DNA from 2 places in the Micromonospora sp. NPDC049359 genome. Region 2 is predicted to be linked to the other one. Evidence: riboswitches for the same ligand, from Rfam matches in the RefSeq annotation. Region 2 holds a riboswitch; the other holds the start of a gene.
What was found. Region 2 has a riboswitch for cobalamin ahead of cobN (cobaltochelatase subunit CobN). Riboswitches for the same ligand answer to the same signal wherever they lie in the genome.
Positions count from the first base shown of each region.

Region 1: another riboswitch for cobalamin. It lies ahead of ACIBTX_RS18150 (ribonucleoside-diphosphate reductase subunit alpha); the one in region 2 lies ahead of cobN (cobaltochelatase subunit CobN).

Region 1 covers NZ_JBITMW010000007.1:183,983-195,663, reverse strand. The annotation lists gene ACIBTX_RS18170 (GH92 family glycosyl hydrolase) at 1-2,426, shown strand, start outside; gene ACIBTX_RS18165 (histidine phosphatase family protein) at 2,548-3,144, opposite strand; gene ACIBTX_RS18160 (CbtA family protein) at 3,141-3,941, opposite strand; gene ACIBTX_RS18155 (CbtB domain-containing protein) at 3,932-4,135, opposite strand; cobalamin riboswitch at 4,194-4,267, opposite strand; cobalamin riboswitch at 4,455-4,669, shown strand; gene ACIBTX_RS18150 (ribonucleoside-diphosphate reductase subunit alpha) at 4,863-7,190, shown strand; gene ACIBTX_RS18145 (ribonucleotide-diphosphate reductase subunit beta) at 7,241-8,236, shown strand; gene ACIBTX_RS18140 (family 43 glycosylhydrolase) at 8,390-10,198, opposite strand; gene ACIBTX_RS18135 (FadR/GntR family transcriptional regulator) at 10,606-11,376, opposite strand; gene ACIBTX_RS18130 (extracellular solute-binding protein) at 11,528-11,681, shown strand, end outside.
Region 2 covers NZ_JBITMW010000014.1:19,651-31,331, forward strand. The annotation lists gene helR (RNA polymerase recycling motor ATPase HelR) at 1-1,998, opposite strand, end outside; gene ACIBTX_RS27180 (hypothetical protein) at 2,125-2,631, opposite strand; gene ACIBTX_RS27185 (hypothetical protein) at 2,695-3,429, opposite strand; gene ACIBTX_RS27190 (RNA polymerase sigma factor) at 3,422-3,997, opposite strand; gene ACIBTX_RS27195 (hypothetical protein) at 4,123-4,458, shown strand; gene ACIBTX_RS27200 (inositol monophosphatase family protein) at 4,481-5,308, opposite strand; gene ACIBTX_RS27205 (DUF5919 domain-containing protein) at 5,284-6,174, opposite strand; gene ACIBTX_RS27210 (hypothetical protein) at 6,482-6,604, shown strand; cobalamin riboswitch at 6,716-6,845, shown strand; gene cobN (cobaltochelatase subunit CobN) at 7,162-10,830, shown strand; gene ACIBTX_RS27220 (magnesium chelatase subunit D family protein) at 10,827-11,681, shown strand, end outside.

The DNA of each region.
Region 1 (11,681 bases), on a different contig from region 2:
CGCAGTTCACCCGGATGACCGTCCACCGCCCGACCGGCGACATCGTGGTCAACGCCGCGAACAACAACAACCGCAACGTGTACGTGCAGAGCGTGAAGGTCAACGGCAAGAAGCAGCGCGACGTCTCCGTCGAGGTGTCCGCGCTCGCCAGGGGCGGAACCATCGACTTCCAGATGGGACCGAACCCGTCGTCGTGGGGCACCGGTCGCGACGCCACACCCCCGTCGCTGACCAGGGGCGACGCCGTACCGCAGCCGTTGCAGGACGTCACCGGGCCGGGCCTCGGCACCGCCACCGTCAGCGGCGGTCCGGACGCGTCGACGCTGTTCGACGACTCGTCCACCACCCAGCTGACGACGTCGTCGGGCACGCCGCAGATCGGCTGGACGAGCCGTGGCGGACGGCAGAAGCCGACCTACTACACCATCACCTCCGGCGCGACCGCGGGCGACCCGGCGGACTGGCGGTTGCAGGGCTCCACCGACGGCCTGACCTGGAGCACGCTGGACGCGCGGGCGGGCGAGGTGTTCCGCTGGCGCAACCAGACCCGGCCGTTCCGGATCGACAAGCCCGGACGGTACTCCCAGTTCCGCCTCGTCGTGACGAAGACGGTCGGCGCGGCCCAGCCGACCCTCGCCGAGATCGAGCTGCTCGCCGGGGGCGACCTCGACCTGGGCGGCGGTGACATCACGGTGACCGCCACCGATGGCGTGCACGCCCGCTCCGGCGCGCCCGCCACGGTGGCCCTGGCCACGGTCACCGGTGGCGTCGCCGACGACTACCGGGCCACGATCGACTGGGGTGACGGGTCACCGGCCACCGAGGGCACCCTGACGCTGAGTTCCCGGGAGGTCTACCGCGTCAGCGGCGAGCACACCTACGCCACGCCGGGCTACCACCAGGCGAGCGTCACGGTGACCGACGGCGTCGGTCAGGGCTCGGTGACGGTCGGCGTCGACGTCGCGTACGCGGCGAACTCCGGCCTCACCGCGGCGTTCGACAGCGTGTGTGTCGGCGACGAGGGCACCCTCGCGGCGGACTGCGACGCGAAGTCGTGGGCGTACTCGCGGGCGGCCCTCGCGGCGGCCGGCGTGACCCAGGGGCAGCGGCACCAGGTGCCGGGCACCGCGCTGGGCTTCACCCTGCCGCAGGTCCCGGCCGGGCAGCCGGACAACGCCACCGGCAACGGCGCGACGATCGCGCTGCGCCTGCCGGCCGACGCCAAGAGCATCTCGTTCATCGGTGCCGGTACGCAGGGCAACCAGGCAACGACCGGCACGGCGACGTTCAGCGACGGCAGCACCGCGAGCATTCCGATCCAGTTCAGTGACTGGACGCTGGGCGGCAACGCCAACGGGACGCCGTCCTACGGCAACATCGTCGTCGCGAAGTCCGCGTACCGGCTCAGTGGCACGAGCCGCGACGGCGCCCAGCCGTTCCTGTTCGCCACCACGCCGTACCAGATCCCGGCGGGTAGGACGCTGGTCTCGGTGACCCTGCCGACGCAGACCGGCGACCCGCGCTCGGCGGGCCGGATCCACGTGTTCGCCGTCGCCGACGACGGCACGCCGGCCGCCGCGCTGGTGACCGCCGCCCCGGGCGACCAGAGCGTCGACGCCGGGCAGGTCCTCACGGCGAACCTCGGATCGGTGACCGGCGGTCTTCCCGACCCGACCGGCTACCACGCCCGCGTCCAGTGGGGTGACGGCACGGTTCCGGACGACGCCACGATCGGTGCGGACGGCGCGCTGAGCGGCCGGCACACCTACGCCCGTGCGGGCGCCTACACGGTGCGCGTCACCGCGTGGGACACGGTGTCCAGCAGCACCGCGAGCTTCACCGTGACCGTCCGGCGGGCCGGGGCGGCCACCACCCTCGCGGTGTCCGGCACGCAGTCGGTCGCCGCTGGGGACGCGGTCACGGTCGTCGGCAGCGGGTTCGCCGCCGGCGAGCGGGTGACGGTGGGCCTCGCGGCCGGCACGACCCGCGAGGTGACGGTCTCGGCGTCCGCGACGGGCACGGTCCGCGCGACCGTCGCGACCTCCGGGGACACGCCACCGGGGCGGTACGCCGTCCGCGCCACCGGCGCGTCCTCCGGTACGCCGGCGACGGCAACCGTGCAGTTGACCGTGGGCTCGACGGACCCGGCCTACCAGCCGCGCCTGTCGTTGCCCACGCCGTCCGCGCCGCGCGGCACGTCGATCACGGTCGACGGCTCCGGCTTCGCGCCGAACGAGGAGATCACGGTCAGCCTCGGCGACGGCCGTCGGGTCGGCACGGTACGCGCGAACGGTGACGGCATCGTCGCCGGCGGGACCGTCGGCGTCCCGGATGCGACGGAGCCCGGGGTCACCAGCGTGACGCTGTCCGGGTCCCGCTCGGAGGCGACGGTGTCCCGACCGTTCACGGTCACCGTCACGAAGTAAGCCGGAAGCACATCAGTCGGGCGGGCCGTGCTCCAAGGCCCGCCCGACACCCGTTCCGGGCCCGCTCGACCGCGCTGCCCCGGATCTGGGGCAGCTCGACAGGAGCCGTGGTAGACCCTCGTCACCCGTTCGCCGGTGCCGGCGCCGCGTCCAGGCGGAACTGCCAGCTCGGGCCGTGGCCGGTGAGTCGGACGATCGCCAGCGGCGCGACGTCGAACTGCCGGTACGTGGCCAGCGGCAGATCCAGGGCGTGCACGAGCGCGACCCGGATCACCAGCGGGTGCGTGACGGCGGTGACCCGTCGGCCGACGTCGCGCTGCGCGTCCAGCCACCGACCGACGCGCTGGCGTACCGCGAGGATCGACTCACCGCCGTGCGGCGCGGCGTCCGGCGTGGACAGCCATTCGCGCAGCGCGTCCGGCCGCGTCGCGGCGATCTCCGCGAGGGACCGGCCCGACCAGTCGCCGTAGTCACAGTCGGCCAGGGCCGCCTCGACGGTGGGCGCGAGCCCGAGAACATCGGCGGTCTCGACGGCCGCCGCCGCGGGGCTGGACAGGCACGCCACCGCGTCGCCTGCACGACGGCCCGCAGCGGCGGGGGACAGGGCGAGGGCGGCACGCCGGCCGCCCTCGTCCAGGCTGTCGTTCCCGCCGAACCGGGCCTGCCGCAGGGCGGCGGTGTGACCGTGGGCGACCAGCCGCAGGCTGGTGGCGCTCACCCGGCCAGTCGTGCGTCGGCGACCGCGCGCTGGCGGTGCATCAGGGCGGCGAAGAGCAGGCCTATCCCGGTCCACAGCACCATCTGGGTGCCGAGCGAGGCGAGGCGGAAGCTCCACAGCAGCGTCGCGGGGAAGTCGCCGGGGACCTCCTGGAACGACGGCAGCGCCACATAGGACACGACGGTGACCAGCAGGAAACCGCCGACCGCCGCGCTGGCCCGCAGCCACACGGGCGCGCGCTCACCCACCGACCGGTAGCCGAGCGAACCGGACCAGACCGCGACCAGGCCGAGTACCACCATCAGCAGGTAGGTGACCGTGCGCTGGTTGATGGTGGACGGGTCGCCGACGGCCGGCGGATTCGGCGGGTACTTGAGGAACGGCACGATCACCGCGCCGAGCAGCGCACCGCCGGCCAGCAACAGCCCGGACCGCCCGTCGTCGGCGGTCCGCCGACGACGGGCCAGCAGGACGTACGCGCTGGCCAACAGGCCGCCCATGGCGGCGCCGAACAGGCCGGTGGCCAGGAACAGGCCGCCGCGTTGGCCGTTGCGGCCGATCAGGGCCTCCTCGCCGTGCTGGTGCCCTTCGGCGGCCTCCTCGGCGTGCTGGTGCCCGTCGGCGGCGGCCTCCGCGTGCGTGGCCGCCTCCTCGATGGCGATGGCCGCCTCGACGTGTGGTTCGCCGACGACGTAGGCGAACGTCCCGGCGATCAGGCCGGCCACCAGGCCGGCGAGCAGCCCGCGCAGCAGGACCGTGACGAACGTGGGTGCGGTGCCGGTGTCGCTCAGTGGCACGGGACACCGAGCAGGTGCCGGCCGTCGTGCATCAGCTCGTGCAGGTACATCCCGCTGCGCGAGACCGCCCCCTGATCGAAGGCGACGAGGTAGGCCAGCAGGGCGAGCACGGCGACGGTGGCCAGGACCGTCCACAGGAGACGGGTCGGGACAGCGGGGTGCGACAGCGGCTGGCTGGACGTGGAGCTGGACATGCGTGAACGAACCTCCTCGGGGATGACGCGTCCCCATCGCAAGGCTGCGGACGACCGAGCGTCCTGGCTCGCGCCCCCCGGGCTGGGGGCCGCTCACAGTGGCGCGACCGCGCCGGATTCTCACCGGCTTCCCTCGCGTCGCCGCAGATAGTGGGTCGACCGTATCGGTGCCGGTTCGCCTCGGTCAAGCCGATGGCGACGGTCGGGGCGGCACCGCCTCGTCGGCCGGCTCCGAGCCGATCGACGAGGGTCGTCATCGGCGACCGCGACACGCCGGGACCCGACATGTGGGGTGTGACAAACGTGCTCGCCCCTATATATGGTGTCGACCGCAGCTGGTTCGTCCACTCCTGGTGAGTGGTCGAGGCAAGAGGGAACCCGGTGCAAGTCCGGGACTGTCCCGCAGCGGTGAGTGGGAACGACCGCCGTCATCAGCACTGGGCCAACGGCCTGGGAAGCGACGGCCAGTAGGTGACCGGGCAGGCCCGGTCGCGCCCGCGAGTCCGAAGACCTGCCAGCGCGCCGCGTACCCGACCCTCGGGTGCGCGGCGGTCCGAGGCCGCGCGGAACGGCTGACGCCACCTCGCCCACGCCCGCGCTGGCCTGGCGTCGACGGCGTCCGTCTCCCCGCGTCCGAGGGCCCTTGAGGTCTCGAACTCCCGAGGAGTGAGTGGTGACAGTCACCCAGGTGGTCCCGGTCAGCGGCGAGGCCGCGCGGCGGACCCCGATGCAGGTGCGCAAGCGCGACGGCGGCACCGAGGCCGTGGACGTGAACAAGATCGTCCGGGCGGTCGAGCGGTGGGCCGACGACCTGACCGAGGTCGACCCGATGCGGGTGGCCACCCGCACGATCAGCGGCCTCTACGACGGCGCGACCACCGCCGAGCTGGACCGGCTGTCCATCCAGACGGCGGCCGAGATGATCGGTACGGAGCCGCAGTACTCGCGCCTGGCCGCGCGGCTGTTGGCCGGCTACGTCGACAAGGAGGTGCGGCGCCAGGGCATCACCTCGTTCAGTGCGGCGATCCGGGCCGGCCACGCCGAGGGTCTGATCGGTGACGAGACCGCCGCGTTCGTCGCCGCGCACGCGGAGACGTTCGACGACGCCGTCGACCCTGACGGCGACCGCCGCTTCGAGTACTTCGGCCTGCGCACCGTCTACGACCGGTACCTGCTGCGTCACCCCACCACCCGGCTGGTGCTGGAGACGCCGCAGTACTGGCTGCTGCGGGTGGCCTGCGGCCTGTCCCGTACGCCGGACGAGGCGGTCGACTTCTACCGGCTGATGTCCAGCCTCGCCTATCTGCCCAGCTCGCCGACTCTGTTCAACTCCGGCACCCGACACACCCAGATGTCCTCGTGCTATCTCGTGGACTCGCCGCGCGACGAGTTGGACTCGATCTACGCGCGCTACGCCCAGGTCGCGAACCTGTCCAAGTTCGCCGGTGGCATCGGCATCGCGTTCTCCCGGGTCCGGTCCCGTGGCGCGCTGATCCGGGGCACGAACGGGCAGTCCAACGGCATCGTGCCGTGGCTGCGCACACTGGACGCGAGCGTCGCGGCGGTCAACCAGGGCGGGCGGCGCAAGGGCGCGGCCTGCGTCTACCTGGAGCCGTGGCACCCGGACATCGAGGAGTTCCTCCAGCTCCGGGACAACACGGGCGAGGACGCCCGGCGTACGCACAACCTCAACCTGGCCAACTGGGTCCCGGACGAGTTCATGCGCCGGGTCGAGGCCGACGAGATGTGGTCGCTGTTCGACCCCGACGAGGTGCCCGAACTGCCCGATCTGTGGGGCGAGCGGTTCGACGCCGCGTACCGGGCCGCCGAGGCGCAGGGCCGCTACGTGCGGCAGCTGCCGGCCCGCGAACTGTACGGGAAGATGATGCGGACCCTGGCCCAGACCGGCAACGGCTGGATGACCTTCAAGGACGCGGCCAACCGGCTGTGCAACCAGACGGCCGAGCCGGGCAACGCGGTGCACCTCTCCAACCTCTGCACCGAGATCATCGAGGTGTCCAGCGACGACGAGACCGCAGTCTGCAACCTTGGCTCGGTGAACGTCGCCGCCCACCTGACCGATGAGGGCATCGACTGGGAACGGCTGCGCGCCACGGTGCGTACGGCGGTGACGTTCCTCGACCGGGTCATCGACATCAACTACTACCCGACCCCGCAGGCGGCGGCGAGCAACCCCCGTTGGCGGCCGGTCGGGCTCGGGCTGATGGGGCTGCAGGACGTGTTCTTCGCGCTGCGGCTGCCGTTTGACGCACCGGCCGCGCGGGAGCTGTCCACCCGGATCAGCGAGGAGCTGTACCTGACCGCGCTGGAGACGTCCGCCGACCTGGCCCGCGACTTCGGCGCCCACCCGGCGTTCGCGCAGACCCGGGCCGCGCGGGGGCGCCTGCAACCGGACCTGTGGGGTGTCGAGGGTACGCAGACCGCGCGCTGGACCGCGCTGCGTCAGCGGGTGCGGGAGTACGGGCTGCGCAACTCGCTGCTGGTGGCGGTCGCGCCCACCGCGACGATCGCGTCGATCGCCGGCTGCTACGAGTGCGTTGAGCCGCAGGTGTCCAACCTGTTCAAGCGCGAGACGCTGTCGGGGGAGTTCCTCCAGGTCAACACGGCTCTCGTACGCGAGTTGAAGGCTCGTGGTCTGTGGACCGAGCAGATCCGGTCGGCGATCAAGCGGGCCGAGGGCTCGGTGCAGTCCGTCATGGAGCTGCCGGCCGACGTGCGGGAGCTGTTCCGTACCGCCTGGGAGCTGCCGCAGCGGGCGCTGATCGACCTGGCCGCCGCCCGCGCGCCGTTCATCGACCAGTCCCAGTCGCTGAACCTGTTCCTGGCCTCGCCCACCATCGGCAAGCTCTCCTCGATGTACCTGTACGCCTGGAAGACCGGTCTGAAGACCACCTACTACCTGCGGTCCCGGCCGGCCACCCGGATCCAGCAGGCCACCGTCAGCGCGGTGCCGCCCGTCCTCCCCGTCGCGGTCGACGCCGAGGCGCTGGCCTGCTCGCTGGAGAACCCCGAGTCGTGCGAGGCGTGCCAGTGACCGTCGCCGACACCACCACGGACAGCACCACCGACGCGAGGACCACGCACATGCTGCTCGACCCCGGGATGGACCTGACTCTCCGTCCGATGCGCTACCCGCACTTCTTTGACCGGTTCCGGGACGCCATCCGCAACACGTGGACGGTCGAGGAGGTCGACCTGCACGCCGACCTCGCCGACCTGGACCGTCTGTCGCCGGCCGAGCGGCACCTGGTCAGCCGCCTCGTCGCGTTCTTCGCCACCGGCGACACGATCGTCGCCAACAACCTCGTGCTCAACCTGTACCAGCACGTCAACAGCCCCGAAGGTCGGCTCTACCTGTCGCGGCAGCTGTTCGAGGAGGCCGTGCACGTCCAGTTCTACCTGAACCTGCTCGACACGTACGTGCCCGACGAGACCGAGCGGTTCGCAGCCTTCGCCGCCATCGAGAACATCCCGTCGATCCGTCGCAAGGCCGAGTTCTGCTTCCGCTGGATCGACTCCCTGCACGACCTGCGGGAGCTGCGTACCCGCGAGGACCGGCGGACCTTCCTGCTCAACCTGATCTGTTTCGCCGCGTGCATCGAGGGGTTGTTCTTCTACGGCGCGTTCGCGTACGTCTACTTCCTGCGCTCCCGTGGCCTGCTGCACGGGCTGGCGTCGGGGACCAACTGGGTGTTCCGCGACGAGTCCATGCACATGGCGTTCGCGTTCGACGTCGTCGAGACCGTACGCGCCGAGGAGCCCGATCTGTTCGACGACGACCTGGCCGACCAGGTCCGCCGGATGCTCACCGAGGCGGTCGAGTGCGAGGTCCAGTTCGCCGAGGACCTGGTGGGCCAGGGGGTGCCCGGCCTCACCCTGGCGGACATGCGCCAGTACCTGCAGCACGTCGCCGACCGCCGGCTCGCCCAGCTCGGGATCGCGCCGCACTACGGGTCGGCCAACCCGTTCGCCTTCATGGAGTTGCAGGACGTGCAGGAGCTGTCCAACTTCTTCGAGCGGCGGGTGTCGGCGTACCAGGTCGGGGTGACCGGCACGGTCGCCTTCGACGACGACTTCTAGAACCCCCACCCCACCCCCGGCCCCGCCCCGTCGATCATGAAGTTGTTGCTCCCCTATCGGCGTATCGGGGGCATTGACTTCATGATCGACGTCGGCGGCGGACGGGTGTGGGGATGGGGTGGGGGTGTTTTTGGGGGTGGGAACCCGGGGGAGTTAGGCGGGGGTGCAGGTGGGGGTGGTGGTCGGAGGGCTGGTTGAGGTGGTGGAGCTGAGGTAGCCGGCGGTGGTCGAGGTTCCGGGCGCGAGCTGGCCGTTGTAGGCGGCGTTCGCGACGGTCACCTGGCTACCCGACTGGGTGAGGGTGCCGTTCCAGACCTGGGAGACCGTCTGCCCGCTGGCGAGCGTCCAGGTGACCCGCCAGCCGTTGAGCGCCGACGATCCGGAGTTGGTGACTGTCAGCCGTCCCTCGAACCCGCCCTGCCAGGTGTTCACCACGGCGTTGGTGACCGCGCAGGACGTCCCGGCCGGGCTCGTCGGCGTGGGAGTGGTCGTGGGCGTCGGGATGGGCGTCGGCGTCGGGTCCGCGGTCGGACTCGGCGTCGGGGTGGGCGTCGGAGTGGGCGTGGTGCCGTTGGCCTGGAACTGCCACCAGTTGAGGTTGAACAGGGTGCCGCTGCCGCCCGTGAACCGCAGGTACAGGTCCTGGGTGCCGGTGGCGCCGGAGACCGGGCAGGAGACGGTCTGCCACGTCTGCCACGCACCGGTGCCGGGTACCGCGCAGCTGCCCACCCGGGTGCCGGTGGGGCTACCGAGGCGCAGTTCGATGGTGCCGCCCGACGTCGCCGAGGCGACCCGCGCGGAGAAGGACGTCGCGCCCGTACCGAAGCCGACGCCCTTGACCTTGATGTAGTCCCCGTTCTCGATCCACCCGACGTTCATCCCGCCCTCGCTGGCCGGCTCGGTCTCGATGCCGGAGCCCCAGGCGATGGTCTCGGCCTCCTGCCGCACGTACGGGTTCAGCGTGCCGATCTGCGGCGCGCCCGTCGTGGTCATGTTGATCGTCGGGATGGTGCCGTTGGTGTTGTACGTGAACTTCTCCACGGCCACCGAACGGGTGTAACCGCCACCGCCCGGCAGCGCCCCGTTGTGGTAGAAGAAGTACGAGCCGCCGTTGAAGTCGATGACTCCCGGGTGGTTGGTGAAGCTCGCGCCCTGGCGGGGCATGACCGTGCCGCGATAGGTCCATGGGCCGGTCGGGCCGGTGGCGGTCGAATATCCGATGAACTCGGAGCAGCACTCCGCCGCGAACACGTTGTAGTAGGTGCCGTTGCGCTTGTAGACCCAGGGGCCCTCCTCGTAGAGGGTGGGCCGGCTCGCGTTGCCGCTGCGGGCGCCGAACCCGGCGGTGGTGAGCGGGATCTTGGTGGCGCTGCCGCTGTAGGAGATCATGTCGGCGTTCAGCCGGACGTACCACAGGTTCGGGTTGCCCCAGTACAGGTACGCCTGACCGTCGTCGTCGATGAAGACCGTGGGGTCGATCTCGCCGTTGCCCACCAGGGGGCGGCCGATGGCGTCCCGGAACGGCCCGGTGGGGCTGTCGGCGACCGCGACGCCGATGGCCATCGAGTTGGTCGCTCGGGCGGTGACCGGCACGTACCAGTAGAACTTGCCGTTGCGGGCGACGACCTGGCCGGCCCACGCGTTGGCGCTCGCCCAGCTGAAGGTGGCGAGGCTCAGTGGCGAGCCGTGGTCGGTCCAGTTGACCATGTCGGCGGACGACCACACCCGCCAGTCCTTCATCGTGAAGTACGAGGAGCCGTCCTCGTCGTGGCCGGTGTAGAGGTAGACGCGTCCGTTGTGGACCAGGGGCGCCGGGTCGGCGGTGTAGATGTGCTGGACGATGGGGTTGTCCGCGCGGGCGGCCGTGGCCGGCATCAGCGTCGAGACGAGCAGCAGGCTCGTGAGCCAGGCGAGACCGCGCCGGAGCCGGGTCGTGGTCCGTGGTGGCGGTGTGGGGTGCATCGGTACCTCCAGGGTGGGTCACGACGGGCGGGCGGCCCGCCGCGTGCGCTGGCGGCGTGTCGCGGGTGTCGTCGCGGGTCGCTCGGGTGGGGCGGCGGCGGTGCCGCGAGCACGGCAGGAGGGGATCGGGTGTCCACCCTGGCTCCCGCGTGCGGCGGCCCGCCGTACGTCGACGGCGGTGGTCAACGTCCCTGAGGGGAGGCCCGGTCACCCACCAGCGGGCGTTGGTCATGCACTACTCCATCGACCTCGGTGGATCGAGTGGAGCGGTGAAGCGTGCCCTTCGCCTCTGCGGCCCGAGGGTAGTCTGTTATCGCTAACATTCTCAAGCGATGGATGGACCTGGATTTCGCTCCGGCCTCACGGACGGGGCGGCGTGGGGGCCGCACCAGGGGTCGGTGGAGCGGTCAGCGCTGCAACCGGGTGGGGCTCCCCGGTCCGCTGCGGCGTACGAGCCACGCCTCCGTGATGTGCGTGAACATCGCCTGCGCGGCGCCGTCCGGGTCGTGGGCGGCGATGCGCTCGTAGATGCGCCGGTGCCCCTGGTTCGACGCCACGCACATGGCCCGCTCAGGCTGACCCATGTACCGGGCGGTGTTGACGACCTGACTCTCCAGGGACCGGACGACACCCCGGGCGATGCGGTTTCCGGACGCCTGCATGACCGTGTCGTGGAAGGCGCGGTCGTGCTCCTGGTAGGTGACGTGGTCGTCGACCAGCTCGTCCATGCGGTCCACCAGGGCGCGTAGCCGGTCGATCGCCGCCTCGTCGGCGAGGCGGGCCGCCACGTTGGCCATGTCGGACTCCAGCACCCGGCGGGTGACCACCAGGTCGTCCAGGATCGCCAGGGTGTCGTCCTCGGCGATGGTCGCCGCGAGGACGAGTTCGTCGAGCATGTCCCACGACGAGGGTGGGGTGACGAGCGTTCCGCTGCCCTGGCGGACCTGCACGAGCCCCTTCTCCTGCAGGATCTTCACCGCTTCCCGGATGACGGTGCGGCTCACCGAGAAGGTCTCGCAGAGCACCGGCTCGGGGGGCAGTGGCGTGCCCGAGGGGTGTGCTCCCTGGACGATGCGGGTCACCAACTCGGCCGTGATCGCCTGGGCCAGATTCGTCGGGCGACGCGTCCAGTTCGGTGTCGCCGTGCCGTTGACGGCCGACTGGTTCGATGTCGTCACGTTCACCTCCGCGTGGCCGCGGGAGCGGGCCCACAAGTCCGCCCCAGTGTACGGGCAACCGTTGACGTCAGACGTCATACGAGTTACGTTCTCGTCAATCTTGCATCGACGGCCGGCGTCTCGGCCACTCCCCATATGAAGGTGAGCAACGATGAAGCAACGAGCAGTGTGGTCCGCGGTCCTCGTTGCAGGGCTGGCCCTGACAGGCTGTGGAAGCGCGACAGGTTCGGGTTCATCGTCCGAAGGCTCGGACAAGAAGCTGGTCGTCTGGGACTGGAAGTCCGGCGAGGCCAGCTCCGCCCAGT
Region 2 (11,681 bases):
CGTCGCCGGCCGGAACGTGGGGTCGCCGATGACGCAGGCGATTCCCTCGGCGTGCTCCGCGAGCCAGCCGTCGACGATCGCGTCCCGGTCGCGCACCGATCCGTGGGTGACGGGGATCCCGTTGCCGCGGATCGAGGTCGGCACGTTCGCGTCCGGGAGTACGGCCCGGATGACCGGTTCGGCCTGCGCCATGACCTCCCGGGGCGTCCGGTAGTTGACGGTCAACGAGGTCAGGGTCACCTCGTTGAGCCCGACGCGGGCGAGCCGTTCGCGCCACGACCCGGTGAATCCGTGCCGGGCCTGGGCCCGGTCCCCGACGATCGTGAAGCTGCGCGACGGGCACCGCGACAGCAGCATCTGCCACTGCGCGTCGGTCAGCTCCTGCGCCTCGTCCACCACGATGTGCGCGAACGGGCCGGCCAGCAGATCCGCGGCGACGCCCGGCAGCACGGCCTCGTCGACAAGCGCGTCCTGCAGGTCCAGTTGGCGCAGGCTCGACAGCACGCCCTCGCCGTCGTCGTAGGCGTGCGCCTCGATCAGCTCGTCGACCACCGTCGCCATGCGTTCCCGTTCGGCGGCGATCGTGGCGTCGCGGCGGCGGGTACGCCCTGACGCCTCCGCATCGCCGAGCCGCTGTCGTGCCGCGTCCAGCAGCGGCAGGTCGGACACCGTCCACGCGCGGGCGTCGGCGCGCTGGAGCCGGCGGACGTCGTCGGGACCGAGCCAGGGGGCGCACCTGCGCAGATAGGCGGGCACCGACCACAGGTCCGCGACGATGTCGGCCGCGTCGAGCAGCGGCCAGGCGCGGTTGACCGTGGTACGGATTTCCGCGTCGCGCCGCAGCGACGCGCGGACGAGGTCCTCGGGTTCGTCGCCGTCGTACCTGCCGAGCAGGATGCTCAGCAGTTCGTCCCAGATCTCGTCGCGGGCCTCGTTGTGCGGGGTGCCCGATCCGGGCGCCTCGAACGCCTGGGCCCAGTCGTCGGCGCTCAGCCGGATGTCGGTGTCGCCGGCCGCGACGGTCAGCGCCGTCGTCGGCGGCTCCTCGTAGAAGCGGACGGCCGCGTCGATCGCCCGTACCAGGCCGAGCGAGGACTTGAGGCGGTCCACCTCCGGGTCGCTCTCGGCGGCGGCCGAGGCGCCCTGCGGTACCAGGTCCCGCAGGGTGCAGGTCTGCACGTCCTCCTCGCCGAGGCTGGGCAGGACGTCGGCGACGTACGCCAGGTAGGGCTGGTGCGGCCCGACGAACAGCACCCCGCCGCGCCCCTGCCGCAGGCGCGGGTCGGAGTAGAGCAGGTACGCGGTGCGGTGCAGGGCGACGACGGTCTTGCCCGTGCCCGGACCGCCGTCGACGACGAGCGCGCCGCGTGATCCGGCCCGGATGATGGCGTCCTGGTCGGCCTGGATGGTGCCGAGCACGTCGCGCATCCGGGCGGAGCGGTTGCCGCCGAGGCTGGCGATGAACGCCGACTGGTCGTCCAGCGCGGCGTGCCCCTCGAACCCGTCCGGGGTGAACACCTCGTCCCAGTAGTCGCTGATCCGGCCGAGGGTCCAGCGATACCGGCGTCGGCTCGCGAGGCCCATCGGGTTGGCGTGGGTCGCTCCGAAGAACGGCGCGGCGGCCGGTGAACGCCAGTCGAGCAGCAGCCGGCGGCCATCGCCGTCGCTGAGGCCGAACCGTCCGATATAGACGGGCTCGGGGTCGTCCGCGTGGACCATGCGACCGAGACACAGATCCAGACCGAAACGGCGCAGCGCACGCAGGCGGGCGGTCAGCCGCCGGACCTCCTCGTCCCGGACGACCGCCTGCCGACCCTTGCCCGCCGGTGCCCGGCGCTCGGCGTCCAGGCGGTCGGACAGGTCGGCGATCGACCGCTGAAGGCTCGCCGCGATCACGGCGAAGTGCTGCTCGTCCCGGGCGACGAGCGCCGGGTCGGCCTTGGCGGCGAGGTTCTCGGGGAGGTCGAACACACTGGCCGCCGCCGACGACACGTTCATCTTCATGGCTCCCGTTTGCGCAGGTCATGGCCTTGGACGGGCCATTCTGCGGCACAGCGGGGGCCTTGCCGCAAGTCCCCCCATGCGGTATATGTTGGATATGGCGGGAGGGGTTGTTCCTCGTCGTCACGGCTTCCGCTCGGCGTAGACGAGATCCATCGTGTCGGCGCGCCCGCCCCAGCTCAGGTCGAGATGCCAGCACCCCGCTCGCGGCATGTCGATGATCGACGGCGCTGGCCCGCCGGCGACCTCGTGGGTCACTCGCGTGTCGGTGCCGTCCAACGTGGCGATGATCTTCAGGGTGGTCGACGCGCCCGGGGGCGGCGAGGTCGTGGCGGGCCGGGCCACCCAGAGGATCTTGTTGCTCGACGCGTCCGGTCGGACCTGCGCCAGCGGGTGGCCGAACAGCACCGCCACGATCTCACCCCGTGCGCCGAAGACGTGCGGCATGCGGGTGTCCCCGTGGAACCCCTCGTCCGCCCAGTCGGGCAGCGACCCCGTCTCGACCCGCGACGCGCAGCCGACCGCCGCAGTGGTTGGACCGCCGGCAGTCGTCGCCGGCCCGTCACCGGCCGTGCCGCAGCCCGCCAGCACCAGAACCGACCCCAGCAGAAACCTGCCCCAAGTGATCATCTCGCTCCCTCCCACAAGGACGTGTCCCGTACCAGAGAGACACCGGTCGGGCCGGGCGGGTTCCTAGGGGAGCGAGCCGGCGATCTCGAGCGCCTCGGCCATGCTGCGCGCGCCCTCCAGCCGGTAGGTCACGCCGGCCTGCTCCCAGATCAGGGTCGACGCGGCGAGTCGTGCGGTCTCCCGGCGGATCTGCCCCGACCGGTCGACGTAGGACAGCACGTGCGGACCGTCGACCCAGACGGCGAAGTCACCGTCGACCTGCGTCCACTCCGCACCCGGCCGGCTGGTCCGCTTGTGGAAGGTCAGGTCGAGACGACCGTCGAACGCGTCGAGACGCACCCCGCCGCCCTCGTACAGCAGCGTCGCGACCCGGTACGCGCCGGTGCCGTCGGGGTCGGCGACCGACACCCGCTCCGGCGGCCCGAGCGCGGCCGGCACCCGGATCGGGAAGCGGACCGCCCGCCGTGCCTCGTCGAGCCCCACCATCCGCAGCGACGGCAGGGGCGACGGCTCGTCCTCGGGCGGCGACGGCGTGGACGACGTGACGATGCCGACGCCGGCGAAGCGCAGCACCTCGCCGACCGCGTCGGCGACGGCCGCACGCGTCGGCGGCAGCGCCGCGACCAGCAGGGCAACGAGCGCCGCCGCGGCCAGGGAGCGCCACCGACGTCGCCCGCGTACGTCCCCGACGAGCCGGTCGCGCACCCGTGCGGTCACGTCCGGCGTGGCGGGCGTGTCCAACCAGACGCCGAGGTCACGCAGCTCCGCCTCTAGGCCGTCCCGGGCGAGGTCATCCATGACGCACCTCCTCGTCGGCGAGCAGGGCGCGCAGCTTCGCCAGTGCCCGTGAGGTACGCGACTTCACCGTTCCCCGGGGCCAGCCCAGCATGACGCCCGTCTCCTGCTCGCCGAGATCGAGGAAGAACCGGCAGACGATCACCTCGCGGTCGCGTACCGGCAGTTGCCGCAGGGCCGCCACCAGCGCGGCCCGCCGCTCGCCGGCCAGGACGGCGTCAACGGCGTCATCCTCGGCGACCTCGGGCGGGGGGTTCGCCGCCGCCCGCAGGACCAGGCCCTCCCGGCGCGTGCGGGACCGGTGCAGGTTGCGGGTCTCGTTGGCGACGATCGCGAGCAACCAGGAGCGGAAGGACGACTCTCCCCGGTAGCGCGACAGCTTGCGGTAGCCCTTCACGAACGCCTCCTGGACGACGTCCTCGGAGTCCGAACCCGCGCCGAGCAGCACCGCCGTCCGGTACGCGGACGCGGTGTGCCGGGCGACCAGGAGGTCGTACGCCTCCAGGTCACCGGCTCGGGCGCGGGTGACGAGCACGTCGTCGTCCAGGGGTACCTCCGGTCGGACTCGCACTGATGACACCGCCCGCGCCCGTCGGGTTCCGCCCCAGCGGAGTCAGATTTCTCCCACCCGCCGTGCAGCCTATTGCCAGGAATCGGTGCTGAACTGGGAGTGGCGTCGAAGGAGAGGGGCTGGGCATGGGCTGGTTCAACCGGCGGTCTCGCGGCGGCGAGGCGACCCCGACGAAGCTGGACCGTGAGGCCACCCGGGACGACCTCGCCGCGCTGGAGGCGTTCGTCGCCAGCCGGCGAGGGGTGGAGTTCTACCTGGAACCGGAGACGACCGCCACCGACACCACCGTGGTCGCGATCGCCTACGACGGTGAGTGGATCCGTCGCCGCACCGGCACACCCCGGGCGGCGGGCGACATCGCCCGCAAACACGCGGTGCCGCTGTACGAGGCGGCCCGCACCGGCTACCCGGAGCGGATGCGGGTGTGGAATCGGGCCCACCCGGAACGCCACGCCCGCTGAGCCGGTCAGGCCGTAACCGGGCTCAAGCGGGTTTCGCCTGCGCGAGTGATCGCTGGATGAGCGTGAGGACGGGTGGAAGGATCAGCTCACCGCCGCCGATCGTGGCGCCAGCGTTCACGTGGTGGGGCGTGCCGTCAATGTCGACCACCAGCGCGCCAGCCTCCCTGGCGATGACGACGCCCGCGACGGTGTCCCACGGGTTGTTGTTGAGCATGACGAACGCGTCGATCCGGCCGTGCGCCAACCAGGCGAGGTCGATTGCGGCTGACCCGTGCATGCGTATCCGTTGGACGTGTCGGGTGAGCTGCTCGGTGATGGCGAGTCGCTCGGTGTTCTTCCGGCTGGCCTCGGCACCGACCGCATAGTCGCCGATGGCGACGACGGCGTCCCGCAGATCGGTGACCTGGCTGGCGCGGATGCGCCGGTTGTCGGCATAGGCGCCGTGCCCCTGCACGGCGTGGTAGCGGGTGCCGAGGAACGGAAGGTCGATGACACCGAGGACGGCGTGTGTGCGGTGGATGAGGCCGAGAGAGATCGCGCACAGGGGCGAGCCGTGGATGAAGTTGACGGTGCCGTCGACTGGATCGAGTGCCCAGGTCAGCGCGCTGGTGTCGCCGCTGCTGCCGTACTCCTCACCGAGGAAACCGATGTCAGGCGCCTTGGCGGCCAGATGCTCGCGGACCGCTCGCTCGATGGCGTAATCCACGTCCGAGGCCATGTCGCGGTCACCCTTGAAGGTCAGCGCACCGGGCTGGAGCCTGCGCATCAGGTCGTGGGCCAGGTCGACGGCCTCCTGTGCGAGAGGGAGGAGGTGCGCGTAGCCGGTCATAGCTGGCGGCTGCGCTCCCACAGCGAGTTGAACATCTCGTCGAATATCGGGTAGAGGCCGGAAGGGCTGGGGCTGGCGCTGCGCTCGATGACCAGCGTCGGGCAGTCGACACCGCGCATCTGCGGTAGGTAGTGCTGGACAACGCAGAGTCGACCATCGATCAGAAGGACGTTGGCGCGGATGGATTCGTCGTAGACGCCGATGGTGAGGTTGTCCCGGGCATCCGCCGGGAGCCGGTCACGAATGCGGCGGGCCAAGTTCTGGATGTTGAGTTCGGTGAGCGCGCTGAGGTGCCCATCTGGATAGTCGTCCTCCCGCTCCTGCCGCCTGATCGCCTCGCCGGCCGGGTCAAGGAACAGGCAGCGGAGGCGGGTGCCGGCGGCGAGGAGTCTCAGGAGGCGATTGTCGCCGTACTGCTGACAGATGAGGTTCAGTGACAGCCCGGCCGCTCGGATGTCCGTGGCATGGTCGAAAAGGGCTTGCGGGGGCAGCTCCGCCATAAAATCTGATCGGCTGGAATAGATCGCGCTGACATCAGCGCATTGGTTCCGTACGGCCGTGCTGAGCTGGTGTCCGGCGAGGTCCGGGGCCGGCTCGCGTTCGCCGAGGAGAAGCGTCATTCGTGCGTGGCGGGGCATGGACAGGCCGGTGCAGATGCGGGTGAGGACATCGATGCTGCTGACCCGGCGGGCACCGCTGGTGATCTCGCTGATCTGAGCCTGGCTGAGGCCGGTGGCGACGCCGAGAGTGGTCTGGCTGGCGCGGGTGGCTCGCTGGACGAGGCGGAATACCTGAGCGATGTTACGAGCGGCCAGGGCGTCGAGCATGTCAGTGGTGTCCCACAGCAGGTCGTCAGTGGTAAGCGTGGCAGTTGTGCGGACGCTCACGGCTGGCTTCCTTCCTGCTACAAGGGCCGAGGGCCAGCTTATCCAGTAGTGGGATGGCATGCCGGGAGGACATCCAGAGGGCGGATGAAAGTTATCCATCGAGGATTCACCCGCCGTGATGGATCGCTGCGGTTGTGGTGAGCAGGGTCGTGGTGTGAGTCTGCGGTCCCGCCCCCACCTGCCCATGCGCCCCGCCTGGTTGTGCCGCAACTGTGCCGCAGCATGGCCATGCTCCCGCGCCCAACTCGATCTCGTCGCCGAGTTCTACGGTCACTCGCTGGCGCTGGCCCTCTACCTTACGTCCTGCATGAACGAGGCCATCCACGACTTGTACGGTCTCGGCGGTCGCCCCGACCTTGCCCTGATGCACGCGCGTTTCCTCGGCTGGCTGTCGTTGACTCGCCGGCCGCGTCGCTTCAACCATGAGTGACTCGCCCCGATATCTTCGCAGGTCAATGTGGTGCTCGTGACCGGGCGGCACCGGGGTCCGCGTTGACCGGCGGCGCGAGGGTGTGGCAGCATTCGCGGCCTGACGGCAGTGAAGGAAGTCGGTGCGAATCCGACGCGGTCCCGCCACTGTCACCGGGGAGTGATCCCCCCTCGCGAGTCACGGCCGTGTGTCTGCGGTTGGAAGGCCGGGGGAGAGCGTCGATCCGGAAGCCAGGATACTTCGGCCGTCGGGACGTACCCCAGGGCGTGGACACCCGAGGAGGACCCGATGACGCATGGCGTCTTGCGCACCCACGAGCACCGTCGTACCCCGAGCGGCGGTCGCACCGCCGCGCCCCGACCCGGCCGCACAACCGCGCCGGCATCCGCTCGCTTGGGCGTCGTTTCCCGCTGAGTTCCGCGCCACGCCACCCGTCGCCGCCGGCCCCGTGCCGGTGAGCGGTCCGGGTCGCGGTGCCCGCTGAACCCCGCGCCCACCCGCACGTCGTCGCCGAACCGCTTCCGCGAGCGCGCCGACGTTACCGTCCGGAGCCTGCCGTGCGCATTCTGCTGCTCTCCACCGCCGACACCGACCTGCTGGCCGCCCGCGCCAGCGACGCCGACTACCGGCTCGCCAACCCTGCCCGGGTGGCGGCCGACGAGGTGCCCGCCCTGCTCGACGGGGTCGACCTCGCCGTCGTACGCCTGCTCGGCGGTCGGCAGGCGTGGCCGGACGGCCTCGCCGCCGTGCTCGCCAGCGGCGTGCCCACGGTCGTCCTTGGCGGCGAGGCGCTGCCGGACGCGGAGCTGATGGCGGTCTCCACGGTGCCGTCCGGGGTGGTCGCCCAGGCCCTCGCGTACCTGGTCGAGGGTGGCCCGGACAACCTGGGGGAGTTGGCCCGGTTCCTCTCCGACACGGTCCTGCTCACCGGGGAGGGGTTCGCACCGCCCGCGCCGACCCCGGCGTACGGCGTGCACGGCGAGCACCCCACCGAACCGGGTCGGCCCACCATCGGAATCGTCTTCTACCGGGCGCACGCCCTGGCCGGCAACACCGCGTTCGTCGACGTGCTGGCCGAGGCGGTCCGCGCGGCCGGCGGCAACCCCCTGCCGATCTTCTGCGGCTCGCTGCGCGGGCTGACGGCCGGCGCCGGCCCCCTCGGGCTCTTCGCCCGCTGCGACGCGCTGCTGGTCACCGTCCTCGCGGCCGGCGGCGCGGTCGCCGCCGACGCCTCCTCCGGCGGCGACGAGGACGCCTGGGACGTCGGCGCGCTCGCCGCCCTGGACGTGCCGGTCATCCAGGCGCTCTGCCTCACCAGCACGCGCGAGCAGTGGGCCGCCAGCGACGCCGGACTGTCCCCGTTGGACGCGGCGATGCAGGTGGCCATCCCCGAGTTCGACGGCCGGATCGTCACCGTGCCGTTCTCGTTCAAGCAGGTCGACGCCGACGGTCTTTCGGTGTACGCCGCCGACCCCGAGCGGGCCGCCCGCGTCGCCGGGATCGCGGTGCGGCACGCCCGGCTGCGGTACGTGCCGAACGCCGACAAGCGGATCGCCGTGGTGCTCAGCTCGTACCCCACCAAGCACTCGCGGGTCGGCAACGCCGTCGGGCTGGACACCCCGGCCTCGGCGGTCCGGCTGTTCGCCGCGCTCGCCGAGGCGGGCTACGACCTCGGCGGCACGCCGCCGCCCACGGACGGTGACGCGCTGATCCACGCGCTGATCGCCGCCGGCGGGCACGACGTGGAGTGGCTCACCCCGGATCAGTTGGCCGCCGCCGAGGCGCGGATACCGGGGCAGACGTACCGGCGCTGGTTCGAGGCGGTCCCGGTCGAGCTGCGCGAGCGGATGCGGCAACACTGGGGCGAGCCGCCCGGCGAGCTGTACACCGACGGCGGGGACGTCGTGCTGGCCGGGCTGCGCTTCGGCAACGTGGCGCTGCTGATCCAGCCGCCGCGTGGTTTCGGGGAGAACCCGATCGCCATCTACCACGACCCGGACCTGCCGCCGAGCCACCACTACCTGGCCGCGTACCGCTGGCTCGCCGCGCCGGTCTCCGACGGCGGCTTCGGCGCGGACGCCGTGGTGCACCTGGGCAAGCACGGCACCCTGGAGTGGCTGCCCGGCAAGGGCCTCGGCCTGGCCGCCGGCTGCGCGCCCGACGCGGTCCTCGCGGACCTGCCGCTGGTGTACCCGTTCATCGTCAACGACCCCGGCGAGGGCACCCAGGCCAAGCGGCGGGCGCACGCCGTGGTCATCGACCACCTGGTGCCGCCGATGGCCCGCGCCGAGACCTACGGCGACCTGGCCAAACTGGAGCAACTGCTCGACGAGTACGCCACCGTGCAGGCGCTCGACCCGGCGAAGGTGCCGACCGTGCGGGCGCAGATCTGGGACCTGGTCCGCGCCGCCGAGCTGCACCACGACCTGCACACCGAGGCGATGCCCGACGCGGACGACTTCGACGACTTCGTGCTGCACCTCGACGGCTACCTGTGCGAGGTCAAGGACGTGCAGATCCGCGACGGCCTGCACATCCTCGCCGACGCGCCCACCGGCGAGCCGCGGGTCAACCTGGTCCTCGCGGTGCTGCGCGCCCCGCAGATCTGGGGTGGCGTCCAGGCCCTGCCCGGCCTGCGGCAGGCCCTCGCCACCGCGTACGGCCTCGACGAACAGGAACTGCTTGCCATGCCGGGCCGGCGGATCGCCCTGCCGGCCGCGTTGACCGACGCGGTGGACGGGCCGGCCGGCACCGCCGCCGATGCCATCGACCTGATCGAAACCCTCGCCCGGCGGCTGGTCGTCGGCATGGAGACCCTGGGCTGGACCGCCGACACGGCCGAGGCGGTCGTCGCCGAGGTGACCGGCCAGCCGATCCCGGACGCCGCCGAGGTGCTGCGCTTCGCCGCCACCGAGTTGGTGCCCCGGCTGGTTCGCACCACCGACGAGCTGACCAACACCCTCGGTGCGCTCGACGGCCGGTTCGTGCCGCCCGGCCCGTCCGGCTCACCCACCCGGGGCCTGGTCAACGTGTTGCCCACCGGCCGGAACTTCTACTCCGTCGACCCGAAGGCCATCCCCAGCCGCAACGCCTGGGACGTCGGCGTGGCCCTGGCCGACTCGCTGCTGGCCCGGCACCTCGCCGACACCGGCGCGTACCCCCGCTCGGTGGGGTTGACCGTGTGGGGCACCAGCGCCATGCGGACGCAGGGCGACGACATCGCCGAGGTGCTCGCGCTTATCGGCTGCCGGCCGGTGTGGGACGAGCGGTCCCGGCGGGTCACCGGCGTCGAGGTGGTGCCGACCGCCGAGCTGGGTCGGCCCCGCGTCGACGTCACCGTACGGATCTCCGGGTTCTTCCGCGACGCGTTCCCGCACGTGGTGGCGCTGCTCGACGACGCCGTCCGGCAGGTCGCCGCCCTGAACGAGCCGGCCGAGGAGAACTACCTGCGCGCCCACGTGGCCGCCGACCTCGCCGAGCACGGTGACGAGCGGCGGGCCACCGCCCGGATCTTCGGCTCCAAACCCGGGGCGTACGGCGCGGGCCTGCTGCCGCTGATCGACGCCCGGACCTGGCGCAGCGACGCCGACCTGGCCGAGGTGTACGCGGTGTGGGGTGGCTACGCGTACGGCCGGGGCCTGGACGGTCGGGAGGCGCGCGCCGACATGGAACGCTCCTTCGCGCGGATCTCGGTCGCGGTGAAGAACCAGGACACCCGCGAGCACGACATCGTCGACTCCGACGACTACTTCCAGTATCACGGCGGGATGGTGGCGATGGTCCGCCACCTCACCGGCACGTCCCCGGCCGCGTACGTGGGCGACTCGGCGATGCCGCACGACGTGCGGACCCGCACGCTGGGCGAGGAGACCCGGCGGGTGTTCCGGGCCCGGGTGGTCAACCCGAAGTGGATCGCCGCGATGCGCCGGCACGGCTACAAGGGCGCGTTCGAGCTGGCCGCCACCGTGGACTACCTGTTCGGCTACGACGCCACCGCCGGTGTGGTGGACGACTGGATGTACGAGCACCTGGCCGCCGCGTACCTGTTCGACGACACCACCCGCGAGTTCCTGGAGAAGTCCAACCCGTGGGCGCTACGCGGCATCACCGAGCGGCTATTGGAGGCCGCCGACCGGGGGCTGTGGGCCAAGCCCGAGCCGGCCACCCTGGACCGCCTGCGCGACACCTACCTGGCCAGCGAGGGCGACCTGGAGGACCGGGCATGACCACGACCTACCCGTTCAGCGCCGTGCTCGGCATGGCCGACATGCGGCTGGCGTTGCTGCTCAACGCCGTGTCCCCGGCGATCGGTGGGGTCCTCGTGCGGGGCGAGAAGGGCACCGCCAAGTCCACCGCCGTACGCGCCCTCGCCGCGCTGCTGCCCCCGGTGCGCCGGGTCGCCGGCTGCCGCTTCGGGTGTGATCCGGCCGAACCCGACCCGGGCTGCCCGGACGGGCCGCACCCGGTCGGGGCGGCCGTCGAGACCGGGCCGGCGCGCCTCGTCGAACTGCCCGTCGGAGCGGCCGAGGACCGGGTGGTCGGGTCGCTGGACCTGGAGAAGGCCCTCGGCGAGGGCGTACGCGCCTTCGAACCGGGCCTGCTCGCCGCCGCCCACCGGGGCGTGCTCTACGTGGACGAGGTCAACCTGCTGCACGACCACCTCGTCGACCTGCTGCTGGACGCGGCGGCGATGGGCCGCAGCCACGTCGAGCGCGAGGGCGTCTCGGTCAGCCACGCGGCCCGGTTCCTGCTGGTCGGCACCATGAACCCGGAGGAGGGGGAGCTGCGCCCGCAGCTGCTCGACCGGTTCGGGCTGACCGTGGAGGTGAACGCCAGCCGGGACCCGGAGATCCGGGTGGAGGTCGTCCGCCGGCGGCTCGCCGCCGACGCCGACCCGGCCGGGTTCGCCGCCCGCTGGGCCGACGCCGACGCCGAGATCGCCGCCCAGGTGGCCGCCGCCCGCCGCCGGCTTCCCGGGGTACGCCTGCCGGACGCCGCGCTGCGGCAGATCGCCGAGGTGTGCGCGGCGTTCGACGTGGACGGGATGCGCGCCGACATCGTCACCGCGCGTACCGCC